DNA from 2 places in the Arthrobacter sp. TmtSoilC48 genome. Region 2 is predicted to be linked to the other one. Evidence: predicted binding sites of a transcription regulator. Region 2 holds the regulator's gene; the other holds the start of a gene.
What was found. Region 2 encodes LexA, which represses DNA repair genes until DNA is damaged. Its sites were predicted from a motif close to TCGAACANNTGTTCGA; they were not measured.
Positions count from the first base shown of each region.

Region 1 (6,003 bases), 2.9 Mb from region 2:
GCGCTCCAACCTCGGTTCAGGGTGGAACATGTTCTCCAGCATCGCTGCCCTCGGCAACGGATTTACGGGTACTGGGGACCCCTCCGTGGTGGGAGTTGCCGGGGACGGCACGTTGCTGATGTACTCCGGAACGGGTGCCGGGAAGTTCATGCCAGTGGTGCTGAATCCGCGGTAGGTCCTGCCGGCGTCGGCGACACCAGTTCGCTGGAAATGCGCGAAAATCGCCGGGAAACTTCCAGCGGAACTGGAGGTTTTCCGGCGATTTCAGCGCGGGCGCCCCTTCCGCGAGGCGGGCCTTACTTGTGCAAGCCGAGTTCCGCCGTCGGGACCTTTGCTGACTCGCGGGCCGTCATGGCCGAGACCGCTGCGATCACGCAGATGACTGCCGTGAAGATGGAGATCTGGACCCAGCCACCAGGCTTGGTGCCGCCCAGGGCCGTGACGATGGTCGGAGCAAAGCCTGCCATGAGGAAGCCGAGCTGCGTGCCGATGGCCAGGCCGGAGAAGCGGACCTTGGTGCTGAACATTTCGCCGTAGAAGGACGGCCATACGGCGTTGGCGGCTGCGTAGCCGAAGGAGAAGAACACAACGGACACCAGGAACATCAGCGGGACGTTGCCGGATTCGAGGGTCAGCAGGAACACCGGGGTCATGATGGCGCTGGCTACGGCACCGTAGATGAAGACGGGCTTCCGGCCGATCTTGTCGGCGAGCATGCCGAAGAGCGGCTGGGTACCGAGGGCCACAATGTTGGCCACTACAACGAGCCACAAGGTGATGGTGCCGCTGACGTGGGCCACGTCCTGGGCGTACTTGATGGCCAGGGTTCCAAAGACCGTGCTCACGGCGGCGATGAAGGCGCAGCACACAACCCGGAGGACGTCGCGCCAGTGCAGCTTGAGGAGGTCGGCGACGGGCAGCTTGGCGATCTGGTTGTTCTTCTTGGCCTCTGCGAATGCCGGCGGCTCGTGCAGGGTGCGTCGGATGAAGTAGGCCACGATGACAACTACTGCACTGAGCCAGAACGGGATGCGCCAGCCGATGCCGTACTTGACCTCGTCCGGGAGCGCGAGAACTGGAATGAACACCAGGGCTGCAAGGATCTGGCCACCCTGGGTGCCGGTCAACGTCCACGAGGTGAAGAACGAGCGGCGGTTGTCCGGAGCGTGCTCCAGCGTCATTGAGGAGGCACCGGCCTGCTCGCCGGCAGCCGAAAGACCTTGGGCGAGGCGGGCGAGTACCAGCAGGACGGGAGCCCACCAGCCGATGGTCTTGAAGTCCGGGAGGCAGCCGATCACGAAGGTGGCGGCGCCCATCAGGACCAGTGTGAACATGAGGACCTTCTGCCGGCCGATCCTGTCGCCGAAGTGCCCCAGGATGACGGCGCCTACAGGACGGGCAACATAGGCGAAGCCGAAGGTCGCGAAGGACATGATGGCTGCGTTGGTGTCCGCGTCCGGGAAGAACACGTGCGGAAAGATCAAGGCGGCGGCGGAGCCGAAGATGAAGAAGTCGTAGTACTCCACAGCGCTTCCCAGGAAGCTGGCGAGTGCGGCTTTCTTGGGGGTTCCTGCTGGCGTAACTGTGCCTGGCGTCGCTGACGGCATTGTGTGGCTCATGGTGTTCCTTCTGTGACGACGATGTCGCGGATCTAGCTTCTGCGGGAAGACCAGAGCGAGGTGCGGCCGGATCAATCCCAAAGTAACCACATGGTGAGAGCTACTTGTGCAATACAGCAATAGTGGCCGTGATTGGGGTCACTTGTCAAGACTTGTCCCCACTATCTAGAAATAGCTCTCACGATGTGAGAGCATCTAAGCATGAGTGTGAAAGAGGACACAAAGACCGACATGGTCGGCAAGGCCCTGGGCCTGTTGGTATTGCTGGGGAATGAGCCCAAGGGTGCGAGCGCCGCGGATCTGGCCAGGAGTGCGGGACTTCCGTTCAGCACGACGTACCGGCTGCTCGGTTCGCTGACGCGCGACGGATTTGTGGATTACGAGCCCGACGGACGTCGGTATCATCTGGGATTGCGGGTCTTCCAGCTGGGCCAGCGGGTTTCCAACCACCACGGTTTCGCGGCAACGGCCCTTCCTGTGCTCCAGCGCGTTACGGAGCGGACCGAGGAAGCAACCATCCTCTCGGTGCGCGACGGAAACCACCATCTGACCGTCAATAAGGTGGACGGCCCCAAGACCTTCCGCGTCACCAGCGATCCTGGCCATCTTGGTGCGCTGCACACGACGTCCGTGGGTAAGGCGATAGTCGCTTTTGAGAACGACGCCGAACGCGAACGACTGCTCGAAGAGTTGCCTTTGGAGCCTCTCACTGAACGCTCCATTACCGATCGGGCTGCATTCCGGGCGGAGATCGAGCAAGTGCGCCGGCAGGGCTACGCGGTCATGGACGAAGAAAACGAGATCGGCATGCGCGCGGTCGCGGTACCGGTCCTCAACTCCCAAGGCCACGCCTTTGCGTCCCTCGCCACGGCCGTTCCGGTATTTCGTCTCACCATGGATGAGCTCATTGCCCACGTCCCCACTTTGCAGGAAGCCGCGGCTGAACTCGCGGCCCGCCTGCCCCAGCGTTAGCCCAGCTAGGTCGCACTTAAGCGCGTTTTGAGGCCGCTAAACGCGCACAACTGCGACTCGGTTGGGTCAGCACATCGCGTTTGTTCGCGATAAGAACAAGCGTGCGGAATATGAACACTTGTAGTAATCTGGAAGACACCCGGGCAGTTGGCGCCCCAGAAAGTGCCAAAAGCAGGGGTGCTGAAGTCAAAGGAGCTTTAGGATGAGCAACCGAGCCGAGTCCGTTCTGGTGGGCCTGATTGGCGAAGGCGTCATGCCGTCGCTGACTCCGCCCATGCACGAACGCGAAGCCGATGTGCAGGGCCTTCGCTTGCTGTACCGCCCCATCGACCTGCTGGAGCTGGCTTTGCCGGCCACCGCCGTCGGGGATCTCCTCACCGCGGCCCAGCGCATGGGCTTCAACGGACTGAACATCACGCACCCGTGCAAGCAGCTGGTCCTTGAGCACCTTGACGAAATTTCCGACGACGCCCGTCGCCTGGGTGCCGTCAATACAGTCCTCATCCAGGACGGCCGGTTCATCGGCCACAACACCGACTTTTCAGGTTTCGGCTCGGCTCTCGCCGACGGACTCCCCGGTGCGAAGCTGGAGCGCGTGGTCCAGCTGGGTGCGGGCGGTGCGGGTTCCGCCGTCGCCTACGCCCTGCTCACCGCAGGGGTCGGCACCCTGGACCTGGTGGACATGGACCCGGCGCGGGCCGCAGAGCGCGCCGCCGAACTTGGCGAACTCTTCCCGGCCGCCACGGTCACGCCTCGGAGCACAGAAGAGCTCCCGCAGATCATGCCCCTCGCCGACGGTTTGGTTCACTGCACCCCGATCGGCATGGCCGCCCACCCCGGGCTGCCGCTGGACATCGACCTCCTGGAACCGCGGCACTGGGTTGCGGACATCGTCTACCGCCCCATCGAGACGCAGCTGGTCCGCGAAGCGCGCGCCAAGGGCTGCAAGGTTCTCGACGGCGGACGCATGGCGGTCGGTCAGGCTGCCGACGCCTTCCGGCTCTTCACGGGCCACGACGCCGATCGCAACCGAATGCGGGCCCACTTCCTTGAGCTGATCGCCGTCGAGGATGCGCTTGCCGCCACCGAAGCCCCGGCTCTGGCAAGGGCGGGTCACTGATGCGCACCGGAATCGCAACGGTCTGCCTGTCCGGCACGCTGAAAGAAAAGATGCAGGCCTGCGCCATCGCGGGCTTCGACGGCATCGAAATCTTCGAGCAGGACCTCGTCACTTCGCCCCTGAGTCCCGAGGAAGTACGGAAAATGGCTGCGGATCTTGGCCTCGGCTTGGATCTGTACCAGCCCTTCCGCGATTTCGACGGCGTCACTCCGGACCTGCTGAAGGCCAACCTCAAGCGGGCCGAGGCCAAGTTCAACCTGATGGAACGCCTGGGTATGGACACCATCCTGGTCTGCTCCAACGTCGCTACTGCAACGATCGACGACGACGAACTCCGCGCCTCCCAGCTAGCGGAACTCGCGGAATTGGCCGGGGATCACGGCGTCAAAGTTGCCTACGAAGCCCTGGCCTGGGGAAAGTACGTGAACGACTACGAGCACGCGTACCGTCTGGTCGAGATGGTGGACCACCCCAACCTCGGAACGTGCCTGGACTCGTTCCACATCCTTTCCCGCGACTGGGACACAGCGCCGATCGAGCAGATCAACGCGGACAAGATTTTCTTCGTCCAAGTTGCCGACGCCCCCAAGCTCTCCATGGACGTACTCTCTTGGAGCCGGCACTATCGGGTGTTCCCGGGCGAGGGGCAGTTCGAGCTCGCCAAGTTCATGGGCCACGTGGTCCGGGCCGGCTACACGGGCCCGGTTTCCCTTGAGGTCTTCAACGATGTTTTCCGTCAGTCGGACACCGAGCGGACGGCCGTCGATGCCATGCGCTCCCTGATCTGGCTGGAGGAGCAGAGCGCCAAGTGGCTGGCGGGCACCTCCGCGGACGGCGAGTCGATCAACGGTGGCGCCTCCCGGCGTCGTTATCCCATGGAACTGGCAACACTGCCCAAGGTGAACGAGCCCGCCGGCTTCAACTTCGCCGAGGTCAAAGCCGACGACACCGCGCAGCTCGAGAAGCTCCTTGGCCAGCTCGGCTTCGAATTCGAGGGTCGCCACCGCACCAAAGACGTCCAGCTGTGGACCATGGGCCAGGCTCGCGTAATCATCAACGAGCAAGCGGCGTCGCACTCGGAACCAGCTATCGCCGCTTTGGGGTTCGACGTCGACTCTCCAGTGATTGCCTCCGCTCGCGCCCAGCAACTCAAGGCGCCGGTGGTTGCCCGCAAAGTCCAAGCCGATGAGGAAGTCTTCCAAGGCATCTCCGCGCCGGACTCCACCGAAATCTTCCTCTGCCAGGGCAGCCCGGATGGGACCGCTGCGTGGACGCATGAGTTCGGCGAGGGGCTGGAGCACTCCGCAGCGCCGCGGAACGCTGTGATTGATCACGTGAACCTCGCCCAGCCCTGGCAGCACTTCGACGAAGCCGTTCTCTTCTACACCAGCGCCCTGGCATTGGAGCCACAGCCCTTCGCCGAGGTCCCAAGCCCCAGCGGCCTGGTGCGCTCGCAGGTCATGGAAACCAGCAATGGCGCGGTAAGGCTGGTCCTGAATCTCGCACCGGCGCAGCAGGCCCAGAGTGCACGCAAGACCTACCAGGAACATATCGCCTTCGCCGTGGGAGACCTCGTGGCAACGGCCCGTTCCGCACGCGATCGTGGCCTTGAATTCCTGGAGATTCCGGCCAACTACTACGAGGACCTGGACGCCCGTTTCGACCTCGAACCCGGCTTCCTGGCAACCCTCAAGGAGCTCAACCTCCTTTACGACCGGGACGCCAACGGAGAATTCCTCCACTTCTACACCGCCACGGTTGGCAGTGTGTTCTTCGAAATGGTGGAACGCCGCGGCAACTACGACGGCTATGGAGCGCCCAATGCACCGGTTCGCCACGCCGTCCAATACGACTCGCTACACCGGTCATAAACCCTGAAGCAACAATCCAACCCATCGAAAGGAGCCGGCTGTGCCGCAAGAACAGACTGCACAAGTCAACTCTGCACAAGCGCTCGAATCCGAGGAGCTCGTGCCTCCCGCTGAGGCACATGCAGCGCATGATTCCAGGAAAGTGGAAACCCAGGCGGATCTCAGTGCTGAGATGAAGGGCATCGGGGACCGCTATGCGGAGGCCCTGAAGAACGGAAAGGCGCCGGAGACCATGCCGCGCCTGGACTACGCACCGTACCGCAGCAGCATCCTGCGGCACCCGACGAAGAACCTCCACCACGCGGACCCGGAAACCATCGAGCTCTACTCGCCCGCGTTCGGCCACCAGGATGTGCACGCGCTGGAATCGGACCTGACCATCCAGCACAACGGCGAGCCGCAGGGTGAGCGCATCATCGTC
Region 1 covers NZ_AP046049.1:655,781-661,783, forward strand. Annotated here, with positions in the region: gene AC6I97_RS03140 (FG-GAP repeat domain-containing protein) at 1-175, shown strand, start outside; gene AC6I97_RS03145 (MFS transporter) at 297-1,619, opposite strand; gene AC6I97_RS03150 (IclR family transcriptional regulator) at 1,821-2,591, shown strand; gene AC6I97_RS03155 (shikimate dehydrogenase) at 2,794-3,711, shown strand; gene AC6I97_RS03160 (bifunctional sugar phosphate isomerase/epimerase/4-hydroxyphenylpyruvate dioxygenase family protein) at 3,711-5,582, shown strand; gene pcaH (protocatechuate 3,4-dioxygenase subunit beta) at 5,623-6,003, shown strand, end outside.
Region 1: a site for LexA is predicted at 2,683-2,698, ahead of AC6I97_RS03155 (shikimate dehydrogenase). Genes of this name have one in related genera too.

Region 2 (6,003 bases):
TGCTGATCCCGTACGACCGCGGTGACATGGTCAACAAGCTGCACAACTCCGATTCGGAAATCCTGAGCCTCGAGCACGAGGAAAACGGAACCCGCGTGGTGGCCATGGTCCGTGAGGGATTGGCGGCCGAACTGGAGTCATTCGTCAGCAATGGTTGAGAAGGTGGCGGCGGACGTCGTCGAGTCGGTGGGGGAGAAGTTCACCCTCGAACTGTTGGACAAAGCTGTTGCCGGGATGGGCGGTCAAAGCCGTTCAGGCCAGCACGAGATGGCCAGGCAAGTCACCAAGGCCATCGAGTCCGGTGAACATTTGTTGGTCCAGGCGGGAACGGGTACGGGTAAGTCCTTGGCGTACCTGATTCCGTTGATCGCCCATTCCATGGACAGCAACAAACCGACGCTTGTGTCCACCGCTACCTTGGCCCTGCAAACGCAGATTGTTGGCAGGGACCTGCCCCGGCTGTTGGAGACCATAAGCCCGGCCCTTGAGCGTCCCGTGAACGTGGCACTCGTTAAGGGCCGGGCAAATTATGTTTGCCTGCAAAAGCTGGAGGGCGGCTTCCCCAGCGAAGAGCCGTCCGAGGGGCAACTTTTTTCCCTGGGTGAGGACACCAGCGTGCCGCATTTCGCAGCGGCGGTTGGCGGCCCGTCGTCGCAATTGGGCAAGGAAGTGGTCCGGCTCCGTGAATGGGCCGAAAAGACGGCCACTGGCGACCGCGATGAACTGATGCCGGGTGTTACCGACCGCGCCTGGAGGCAGGTCTCCGTGACGTCCATGGAGTGCCTGGGAGCGCAAAAATGCCCTCTTGCCGAGGAATGCTTCAGCGAGCAGGCACGGGCCCGGGCGGCTGAGGCTGACGTCGTGGTGACCAACCATGCCATGCTGGCCGTCAGTGCCTTCGAAGGCCTTGCTGTCCTGCCCGAGTACGACGTCGTTGTGGTTGACGAAGCACATGAGCTGCAGGACCGGGTCACGGGAGCCGTGACAGGTCAGCTGTCCGTGGCAATGGTGCATGCTGCGGCTTCGAGCGCGCGCAAACACACCGCTATCACCGTAGACGCCCTGAACGCGGCCGCCGATCGATTGGACATGGCCATTGCCGGTGTCCCCAACGGACTGCTGCCCAATGGGCTCAACGACGAACAACTGGACTGCCTGGACCAGCTGCGCGATGCCACACGCGCCGCATTGTCCGACTCGAAAACCGACTCTTCAAACGCGGTCGACGGCGGGAGGCAGCTTGCGCGCTCACGGCTCATGCTCATTCTGGAACTGTGCGAGCGGATGCTCGCAGCCAAGGAGAACCGTGAAGTTGTGTGGTTCTCCAGGAACAGCACCTTCGATCCCCAGCAGGGATACTCACCCCCGGACGAGACCGCGCCCGCACTGATCAACATCGCGCCGCTTAGCGTTGCCGGCCGCCTGCGGGAGGGCCTTTTCGCGGGGCACACAGTGGTGCTTACTTCTGCCACGCTGGCCATTGGATCTGCCTTTGAACCCGCAGCCGGTGGCCTGGGGCTTATTGGAGATGGGGCGCCAAGCTGGACCGGGTTGGACGTCGGGTCACCTTTTGATTATCCGAAGCAGGGTGTGCTCTACGTGGCCAAGCACCTGCCCAAGCCCGGCAGGGGCACTTCACCCGAGGCCCTGGATGAGCTTGAAGACCTCATCCGTGCATCCGGTGGGGGAGCCCTGTGCCTGTTCTCATCGCGTCGGGCGGCCGAAGAAGCTGCAGATGCCATGCGCCCGCGGCTGGATGTGGACATCCTCTGCCAGGGGGAATCCACCATGGCAGCACTGGTGAAGCAATTTGCCGATGAACCGGACACCTGCCTCTTCGGCACCATGTCCCTGTGGCAGGGCGTCGACGTCCCTGGCGGTTCATGCCGCCTTGTGGTGATTGACCGCATTCCGTTCCCGAGGCCCGATGACCCGCTGATGACCGCACGCTCACGCGCCGTTGCACAGTCCGGGGGCAACGGGTTCATGGCGGTGTCGGCTACGCATGCGGCAATTCGTCTTGCACAGGGAGCGGGACGCCTCATTCGTTCCACCGGCGACAAAGGCGTGGTGGCCGTCTTGGACTCGCGGCTTTCCACCGAACGGTACGGCGGATTCCTGCGTGCCGCTTTGCCGCCATTTTGGGCAACGACGGACCGCAACGTTGTGCGCGGCGTCCTGGAACGCCTGGGCGCAAAGAAAACGTAGGCGAACTCCCTAGAGGGAGCGCAGTACCGAGACGACCTTGCCCATGATGGTGGCCTGGTCTCCAAGTATCGGTTCGTACTGCGTGTTCTGGGGGAGCAGCCAGGTGTGGCCGTCCCGCTGGCGGAAGGTTTTTACCGTGGCTTCGTCATCCAGGAGTGCTGCCACGATGTCACCGTTGATGGCGTCATTCTGGCGACGGACAACCACCCAGTCACCGTCGCAAATTGCGGCATCGATCATTGAGTCCCCAGCGACCTTCAGCATGAACAGTTCGCCGTGGCCCACCAGTTGCCGGGGCAGGGGCAGGACATCCTCAATAGTCTGGTCGGCGAGGATGGGCCCACCTGCAGCGATGCGTCCTACGAGGGGTACCATCGCGGTGTCGCTGGCGCTGGCCAGTTCCGTCACGGCGAGTCCGCCTGCGCTGCGGAGTGTAGTAGCTGCTTCCACTCCGGGAATTGTCCCGCCGTCAAGGGTCAAAGGCATGAGTACTTCCATGGCGCGGGGGCGCTTGGGATCTCTGCGCAAGTAGCCGAGCTTCTCCAACTGGGAGAGCTGGTGCGTGACGCTGGAGAGGCTCGCGAGACCAACGGTGTCGCCAATTTCGCGCATGCTGGGCGGATACCCGTTGTCATTGACGGACCGCTGGATGGTTTCCAGGATTTTCTTCTGCCGGACAGTCAGGCTTTTGGGACTCTTTTGAGGCTGCTGGCTCCGCAGGGGTGCCCCGCCGCCGGTGGCTTTCGCTGCCATGTTCGCCAATGCCCTTCCGTTCCGCCCGGTCACGGTCTGAAGTGTGCCCGGGGATGTGGGATCCGAAAAAATGTCAGACCCTCCTGTTCCACTGAAACAGTGCCTGTTTCTTCACTCAAACCTAGGCCAGGCACAGGCGTTTATCAAACATTCGTTCTAGCGAGTCTCGACACCGTTCGTTGATAAGTGCTAAAAATGTCATAGCAAGGTTCGAATATGTGTTCTATAAAAGTTGAGCGCGGTTCGGATGTTCGAAGAAAGTGTTCGAACATTCGGGGCCGGGCTCGGCGAACACAAGGAATTGGCAGCCGGCAACGGGCATCCGATGCAGGCAATCGCTCAGAAGGGCTCAGCTCATGTCCGCAATCTCTACGTTCCACGAATTCCGCAACACTCCGGCTCCTGCGCGTCTCCGGCTTACCCAACGCGGCAGGATCGTCTTCTTTGGAATTCCCGTCATGCTGCTCCTTGCCGCGCTGCTGAGCCTTGCCGGCTTCATCAACTCCCCGGCCAAAGCTTCTGATTCCCAAGCCCAGCTGCAGCCGCCGGTGGCAGTTACGGTTACTGTCCAGCCAGGGCAGTCCCTGTGGGGCATCGCCGGTGCGGCCGCGCCGGAGCGGGACCCCCGTGATGTCATCGCGGAAATCATCCAGTTGAACGATCTCCGCGGGGGACGCATCCAGCCCGGCCAGCAGCTGTTCGTTCCCGCCAATTGAGCGGCCAGGGGGCGAGGGGCCAGCGTCTCTGGCGTCACAGTTACTCCGCAGTCGCACCGGCACCTTAAACTGTCTTGGTGAGTGACCAGCTTGAGCGACTTGACCGACTTCCCCTTCGGACCAACCTGCGTGGATTGAGCCCCTATGGCGCGCCGCAGCTTGACGTCCCCATTTTGCTCAACGTCAACGAGAACACCCATGGCGTTCCGGCAGATGTGCAAGCGGCGATTACCCAGGCTGTTGCCGCCGCGGCCACTGGCCTGAACCGGTACCCTGACCGCGAATTCACGGAACTCCGTGAATCCCTTGCCGATTACCTCGGACACGGGCTTTCCGCGGAGAATATCTGGGCAGCCAACGGCTCCAACGAGGTCCTGCAGCAGATTTTGCAGGCTTTTGGAGGTCCGGGGCGTAAGGCGCTGGGATTCCCTCCCACGTATTCCATGTACCCGTTGCTTGCCAGTGGCACGGACACTGAGTATGTCCGTGGGGTGCGGGCTGATGACTATGGCCTGGATGCGGCTTCTGCGGCTGCCCAGGTGCGGGAGACCGGAGCGAATATCGTCTTCCTGTGCTCGCCGAACAACCCCACGGGAACGGGACTGGGCCTGGACGTGGTCGAAGCCGTGTACGAAGCCGGCGAGGCCAGCCAGGCAATCGTCATCGTGGACGAGGCCTACCACGAGTTCGCGCACGACAACACCCCGAGCGCACTGACGCTGCTTCCCGGGCGGGAACGTTTGATCGTCTCGCGCACCATGAGCAAGGCCTTTGCCTTGGCAGGTGCCCGGTTGGGCTACATGGCTGCCGCGCCTGAGGTCACCGATGCCATCAGGCTCGTTCGGCTGCCCTACCACCTTTCAGCCGTCACACAAGCCACGGCCCTGGCCGCCCTGAACCACCGCGAAGCGCTCATGGCCGACGTCGAAGACATCAAGGTCCAGCGGGACCGCATTGTGACCGAGCTCCTCCGAATGGGACTCAAGCCTGCGGCCTCGGACTCAAACTACGTGTTCTTCGGTGGGCTTTCGAACCCGCACGCAGTCTGGCAGGGCTTGCTGGATGCGGGAGTCCTGATCCGCGACGTCGGTATTCCAGGGCACCTGCGGGTGACTGCGGGAACAGAAAAGGAAACAACGGCCTTCCTTGAGGCCCTGGAAGCCCTTCTGGACAGCGCTGCGTCCCAGCCCAACTAAACTTGTCAATAGACCCACCCCATTCTTCGTGTATAAGGACGTCCCAATGAGCGAAACCGGCGCCAAGCCGTCCGCTGACCGCACTGCGCGCATGGAGCGCACCACCAGCGAATCCTCCGTCCTGGTGGAGATCAACCTGGATGGCACCGGTGTCTCGGACATCAGCACCACGGTTCCCTTTTATGACCACATGCTGACGGCGTTGTGCAAGCACTCCCTGATTGACATGACCGTCAAGGCCACGGGTGACACCCACATTGATGCCCACCACACGGTGGAGGATGTGGCCATTACCTTTGGTGAGGTTTTGCGTACCGCCCTGGGCAACAAAGCCGGAATCCGCCGCTTCGGCGAAGCAACGGTTCCTCTGGACGAAGCCTTGGCGCACGCTGTCGTGGATGTTTCGGGACGCCCGTATCTGGTGCACGGAGGGGAACCTGCAGGGCAGGAGTATCACCTGATCGGTGGCCACTTCACAGGTTCGCTGACCCGTCACGTCTTTGAGGCCATCACGTTGCACGCCGGTATCTGCCTGCACATGAACGTCCTCGCAGGCCGGGATCCCCATCACATCGTCGAGGCCCAGTTCAAAGCCTTTGCCCGGGCTCTTCGTTCTGCAGTGGAGTCGGATCCCCGCGTGGAGGGCATTCCATCCACCAAGGGGGCGCTATGAGCGGGCAAATCCTGAAGGACGGCGCGGTTACCGACGCTTCGGCAACCGTCAAGCCGGAGTCGCCCGAAGGCAAGCCCACGGTTACGGTGCTGGATTACGGTTCGGGCAACGTACGTTCGGCTGTTCGCGCCCTTGAGCGTGCAGGCGCCCAGGTGGTTCTTAGCTCCAAGCCTGAGGACGTACTGAATGCCGACGGGCTGCTGGTCCCCGGCGTGGGTGCCTTTGAAACGGTGATGAGGGAACTCAAGGCCGTCGATGCCATCCGCATGATTGGCCGCCGCGTCGCGGGTGGCCGGCCTGTCCTGGCGATCTGCGTTGGGTTGCAGGTCCTATTCGAGGCCGGAGTCGAACACGGAACCGAGTCCGAGGGGATGGCCGAATGGCCGGGCAAAGTTGAGCTCCTTCCCGCCCCCGTGGTTCCCCACATGGGCTGGAACACGGTGGACGTGCCTGAAGG
Region 2 covers NZ_AP046049.1:3,535,081-3,541,083, reverse strand. Annotated here, with positions in the region: gene hflX (GTPase HflX) at 1-158, shown strand, start outside; gene AC6I97_RS16390 (ATP-dependent DNA helicase) at 151-2,208, shown strand; gene lexA (transcriptional repressor LexA) at 2,218-2,961, opposite strand; gene AC6I97_RS16380 (LysM peptidoglycan-binding domain-containing protein) at 3,318-3,677, shown strand; gene AC6I97_RS16375 (histidinol-phosphate transaminase) at 3,755-4,873, shown strand; gene hisB (imidazoleglycerol-phosphate dehydratase HisB) at 4,920-5,546, shown strand; gene hisH (imidazole glycerol phosphate synthase subunit HisH) at 5,543-6,003, shown strand, end outside.